Linked DNA regions of Chlorobaculum tepidum TLS. The main gene of each other region encodes a partner of the protein of the gene in region 2 in a complex. Links are inferred from orthologs where the notes say so. Each region holds a gene or a part of one and is shown on either strand. Other genes may lie near its edges.

Evidence for each region. Proteins that work in one complex are often made in the same cells at the same time.
Region 1: the proteins of mnmE (region 2) and mnmG are in contact, whole or in part, in a solved structure (PDB 9HIP), measured with the Escherichia coli proteins. The link is inferred for Chlorobaculum tepidum TLS from one-to-one orthologs.

What each region holds. Positions count from the first base shown.
Region 1 is NC_002932.3:2,146,114-2,149,034, reverse strand. The notes cover bases 45-2,921. They hold mnmG (tRNA uridine-5-carboxymethylaminomethyl(34) synthesis enzyme MnmG), read right to left. Parts: upstream 2,478-2,921; coding sequence 612-2,477; downstream 45-611. Other genes in these bases: AYT24_RS10355 (DNA polymerase domain-containing protein), read right to left, coding at 45-566. Outside these bases: more of AYT24_RS10355, read right to left, coding at 1-44. UniProt on the Escherichia coli protein: NAD-binding protein involved in the addition of a carboxymethylaminomethyl (cmnm) group at the wobble position (U34) of certain tRNAs, forming tRNA-cmnm(5)s(2)U34.
Region 2 is NC_002932.3:1,973,641-1,976,530, forward strand. Bases 40-2,885 are described here. They hold mnmE (tRNA uridine-5-carboxymethylaminomethyl(34) synthesis GTPase MnmE), read right to left. Parts: upstream 2,251-2,885; coding sequence 829-2,250; downstream 40-828. Other genes in these bases: AYT24_RS09400 (CIA30 family protein), read right to left, coding at 286-801; AYT24_RS09410 (SDR family oxidoreductase), read right to left, coding at 2,272-2,885. In the rest of the region: AYT24_RS09395 (hypothetical protein), read left to right, coding at 1-31; more of AYT24_RS09410, read right to left, coding at 2,886-2,890. UniProt on the Escherichia coli protein: Exhibits a very high intrinsic GTPase hydrolysis rate. Involved in the addition of a carboxymethylaminomethyl (cmnm) group at the wobble position (U34) of certain tRNAs, forming tRNA-cmnm(5)s(2)U34.

The DNA.
Region 1 (2,921 bases), 170 kb from region 2 along the record:
TCGCTGAGCGAGACGATGATGATCGGGTCTTCGCCGATACCTTTTCCTTTTCGCTTCTTGTCGGGCTGATAGTAGGTCTCGATATCGAGCTGTAGGCGATGAAGGTCGTCAAACAGCATTCCCTTGAAAAGGGTTTTACCGGTCTGCATCAGGTACTGGCTGATGGCATCGCCCGGGCTGTAGGTCAAATGGCTGTGAAAGCTTGAGCTGTTCTGGGAATCACTCCTTGAAGAAGAATCCTGAGAACTGGAGTTCACAAAGTCGAGCGCCGCGCGATAATTTTTCCAGCTTCTAAAGATGGCGAGATACCGGTAGTAGTTTGTGCCGTCAAGCGGGATCAGCCAGAATTTTTCTTTGTTAAAGGGGATAAAACCTTCAAGCAGTTCATTGTCTGAGAGAAAAAAGAATGGATAGAATGGCTCATCTCGATGGGTGACAACATCCGTTTTTCTGAAAAACAGCCGTATTTGCGAATCATTAAGCTGGTACGCTCCAACAATGTTCTCTTCGGGGTCTTTACCGAAAAGCAGTTCATTCTCGAAAGAAAAATTGACAATGTTGTTCATGGTACCAGAGAGCAAGATTGAATACATGTTTCACGTGAAACAGCGTTACCGGCCAAGCCGAATCATGAGTATGGAGACGTCGGACGGAGAGACCCCGAGAATTCTAGAGGCTTGACCGATGGTCGCAGGACGGTGCTTCAGTAGTTTTTCCCTTCCCTCGCTTGAAAGGGAATTCAGTGAATCATAATTGAAATTATCCGGAATATGCAAGGAATCAAGACGAGCTATACGGTCGGCTACAAGTTGTTCCCGCTTGATATAGCCTTCGTACTTTATCTCGATCTGCACCTGTTCGGCAACCCTTGGGTCATTGCATAACTCTTCCGCAGCGGATCGAACGGAGAGCGAGTGCTCCAGAATATCCTGGAGGCTAATGCCGGGGCGTTTGATCAAACTCAACGCGCGGGCAGGGGTTTTGAGTTCCTGTAGGCCCTTGTTCATCAGCAGTGTGTTGATCTCCGCTGGCGTTACTTTGGCCGTTTTCATTACTTCAAGACAGTGTTGAACGCGCTTGATAATTGATTCCGTTCGATGTAGATCGTCTGAGGAGACCAGATTGCAATCGTATCCAATTTTCCGCAGTCGTAGATCGGCATTATCATGTCGCAGGATCAGTCGATGTTCTGCTGATGAGGTGAACATGCGATAAGGCTCCTTGGTCTCCTTGGTTATCAGGTCATCGATAAGTACACCGATATATGCCTGATCACGTCCCAAGACGATCAGCTCTTTGCCAAGAATTTTGCGAACCGCATTTATACCGGCCATTAGGCCCTGTGCAGCAGCCTCTTCATAGCCGGATGTACCGTTAATCTGGCCGGCAAAGAAGAGGTTTTCAACGGGTCGGGTCTCCATTGTAGACCTGATTTGCCAGGGATGGAAAAAGTCATACTCGATGGCATAACCGGGGCGAATCATTTTGGCTTCTTCAAGTCCGGGGATCGATCGCAGTCCTGCGATCTGAATATCTTCGGGCAGAGATGTCGAAAACCCGTTGACATACATTTCTACAGTATCAGTACCTTCTGGTTCCAGAAAAATATGATGGCTCGATTTGTCTGGAAAACGGGAAATTTTGTCTTCAATTGACGGACAATACCTTGGCCCAACACCTTGAACCTTGCCGGTAAAGAGCGGAGATCGGTCAAAGCCGGTTCGCAGAATGTCGTGCGTTTTTTCCGTTGTTTTGGTCAGATAGCAACTGACAAGGTTTCGGTTAGCAACGCTTGTTGAAGAAAAAGAAAATGGTACCGGATCGACATCTCCAGGTTGCTCAGTGACAATGGTGTAATCGACACTTCTTGAGTCGATTCGCGGTGGCGTGCCAGTTTTGAGTCTCCCGAAAGAAAATCCGAGCGAAGCGAGAGATTCGGTTAGGCCTTCAACGGGCGGTTCTGCTGTGCTTCGTCCCCCCGGGAAGTGGTCCATGCCGATATGAATCAGGCCGTTCAGAAAGGTGCCGCAGGCAAGAATAGCGGCTTTGGCCTGGATTGCTCGGCCTGATCGCACTGTTACAGAACTGAACTTGCCAGAGTTTGCCGAAACTCCAATAACCGTATCCTGCAGCAGGTCGATGTTTGGTTCATGCTCGACAATCCTTCTCATGTAAAGGCTGTACTGTGTCTTGTCTGCCTGTGCGCGCGGTGAGTGCATTGCTGGGCCTTTGCTGCGGTTGAGCATTCTGAACTGGATGCCTGTGGCATCGATAGCTTTGCCCATTTCGCCGCCAAGCGCGTCGATTTCCCTTGTTATTTGGCCTTTGGCAACGCCACCTATCGCCGGGTTGCAGGACATGCGGGCAACCGCCGAGAGGTCAGAGGTAATGAGAAGACAGTGCAAGCCGCCACGTGCGACGGCGAGTGCGGCTTCGCAGCCGGCATGGCCAGCCCCGACAACTATGACATCATACATGAAAAAAGAGTTGTTTCACGTGAAACATCTACATATGGTTGTTGAAATAACTATTGAAATCCGGGTCGCCCAGATAATAGTTTTCTATCTAACTGTAATTATTATAATATGTTAATTATTTTTCTCAGTGCTCTGGCAGCCTTCTGCCGATGTCGCAGAATCTGACTGCATCAGTGTTTGTTTGCCAGTCAGTTGTCCATTTTTTCATCAACAAGCTTAGAGTGCTTTGGCTATTCGATCAGGCGATCAGCTTGTTTTGGTTGGCAAAAGCCTCATTATAGTAAAAAATGGTTAAAGAGGTCAGCATAAGTGAGAGGGTATTCTGAATGCCATGATAGGCTCTTGCAGATAACTGTAAGTAAAATTTACATGATTCAAAAGATTCACTTTTTATTACTAATGATTTTTACGGGCCTGAGCAGCTGAAAGACGAAGGGACGTCTG
Region 2 (2,890 bases):
CAATGCTAAAAGGTATGATCGCAACGTTTAAACAGAGGTTAACTCAAAATCAAAATTCCATAAAAACACCCATGAAATACCGGATCACATCACAGGAACAGAGGGGTTCCGCAAAACGGCCAGACCAAAATCAACGACTGACAAGCAGATGCGGTTCATTGCAAGAACCATAGCGACGCGGGAACCATCATAAAAAGATTGTTTTTTCAGTCAGTTCTGTTATTGACATGGCGCTATCGTTTCAAAGCTGCCGATACATAGCTTAACCCCAGGCAATTTTACAAGCTACCTGAATGACGATGCAACGGTATCCGCCCGGTACGCCTCGATCCACGCAATCTCAAGCCAGAACGCCCCCGCCTGTTTGTTCGAGACAAGCAGCCCGATCTGCACGATATTGCTGCTATCGAGCGGCGGAACATCGACAAGCGTTCTGCCCCGAAATGACGGAATGAAGCCTGCAAAAGAAAGATCGATCTCCATCCATTCGTCCGGCACGGTCTCGAAATCGAATTTATAGACGACGCCGTCAAACCGCTCGTCATTCCTCGCCCTGAAGCTGTAGCGCTTGCCGTCGCCCTTTACCCTGATCCGAAACCCGGCAAAATCCGCATAGTTCCGCCGCTCCAGCACCGTCCGCACCGAAGCGAACCCGCCGGAGTTTTCGAGCGACAGATTCCCGGCAAACACAGCGGTTCCGTCCTGGGTCAACTGCATCGCGCTGTTCGATACACCGCCCATCACGACATCATCGACATTCACCCAGTTCAGGCAGGTGGTTTTGAAATCACAAACAAGCATGGTGGTAAAGTCGTAAATGTTCTTTGTCTATTTCCCGATACAAAACTTGTCAAAAATCGTATTCAAGACCTCTTCATTCACCACCTTTCCAGTGATTTGGCCGACGTAGTCGAGGGCGGCTCGGAGTTCGAAGGCGATGAGTTCGGTCTCGCTCTCATGCGCGATGAGTTCGAGGGCGTTTTGCAGAGCATCGGAGGCGTTGCGCAGGGCTTCGTAGTGGCGGAGGCTGGTAACGAGCACGCTCGCTTCGTGGAGTTTGTCGAGGTTTTTGACGAGATCGCCCATGTGCTGCTTGAGCGTGTCGATACCGTCTCCGTTGAGTGCGGAGATACCGATGACTTCCGTGCCGGTACCGTCGGCGATGGCGCGGATGAGGGCGTCTGCGTTTGCGGCGCGGTCGAGCTTGTTGGCGACGGTGAGGAATTTCGCTGCGGGGTGAGCCGCTTTCAGTTCGCGGATTTCGGTAAGTTCATCGTCGAGCCGCTCCGTGCCGAGGTCGAGCAGGTAGAGAATCAGGTCGGCTTCGGCCATCTTCATGCGGCTGCGGCGGATGCCTTCGTGCTCGATCTCTTCGCCCGCTTCGCGCAGTCCGGCGGTGTCGGTGAGGCGAAACATGGTCTTGTCGTGAATGAAACACTCCTCGATGTAGTCGCGCGTGGTGCCGGGCATGTGGCTGACGATGGCGCGTTCCTGACCAAGTAACGTGTTGAGCAGCGTGGACTTACCGGCGTTCGGCTTCCCGGCGATGACCGTCGAGACCCCTTCGCTGACAATCCGGCCGTGCTGGTAGGAGTCGATGAGCCGGTTCACTTCGCTACGGAGCGTTTCGATTTGCATGGTCAGTTCGTCGCGGCTCTGGAATTCTACATCTTCCTCGCTGAAGTCGAGTTCGAGTTCAATGAGGGCGCAGGAGCGGATGAGCTGTTCGCGCAATCCACCGAGCCTCACCGAGAGGTCGCCCTTCATCTGGCTGACCGCCGTGCGGTAGGCCGATTCGGTGCGGGCGTGGATCATTTCGCCGATCGCTTCAGCCTGCAGCAGATCGATGCGCCCGTTGAGGAAGGCGCGGCGCGTGAACTCACCCGGCTCGGCCAGGCGGCAGCCGTTGTCGAGCATCAGCCGCAGCACGCGCCCCACCACCACCGGCCCGCCATGGCAAGTAAACTCCACCATCTGTTCGGCGGTGAATGAGCGCGGCGCGCGGAACACCAGCGCAATCACCTCATCCACCATCTCCTCGCCGTCGTAGAGCCGTCCGAAGTGCGCGGTGTACCCGGCGGCCTCGGCGAGCTTGCCGCTGCCGTGCACTTTGCGGAACACGCGGTCGGCCAGGTCGAGTACCCCCGCGCCGCTGATGCGCACGATGGCGAGCGCCCCGACACCGACCGGCGTGGCAATGGCGGCGATGGGGTGGCCGGGAACGGGAAGATGAAGATCGGAAGGTGACATAAGTCATAACAAAATTATGAGTTACAAAGGGCGAACGGTCATTTCGTCGGGAAGCATGCCGTCTGGCAATGCAACAAGCGAGACGATCAGCTGGGCGAGGTCATCCGATTGCATATGCTTTTTCGGTTCGATACCGGCGTGATCGAAAAACTCCGTCATGACAGAACCGGGATTGATGCACGACACGCGGATGCCAAAGCCGCGCAGCTCCTCCATGAGTGATTCGGAGAAGCCGTTAACCGCGAATTTCGAGGCGCAATAGGCCGTGCCACCCCTGATGCCGCGCTTGCCCGCCACCGAGCCGATGTTGACGATCATGCCGCGTCCGGCGGCTTTCATCGACGGCACGACCTTGCGCGTGCAGAGGAACATGGCGGTCAGGTTGGTGTCGATCAACCGCCGCCACTCCACCGGATCGATGGATTCGATGTCGCGGAAAAAGCCGATTCCAGCATTGTTGACCAGCAGATCGATGCGCCCGCTCTCGGCGAACACAGCCTCGAACGCCTGGTCGATCTCGGCTTCGACGGTCACGTCAGTCTTAAGCCAGCGGAACCGCTCGTGCGCGATGGGCGTCTCGCGGCGGCTGAGGCCAAACACCGAAGCTCCGGCGTCGAGCAAGGCGCGGCAGATGGCCAGA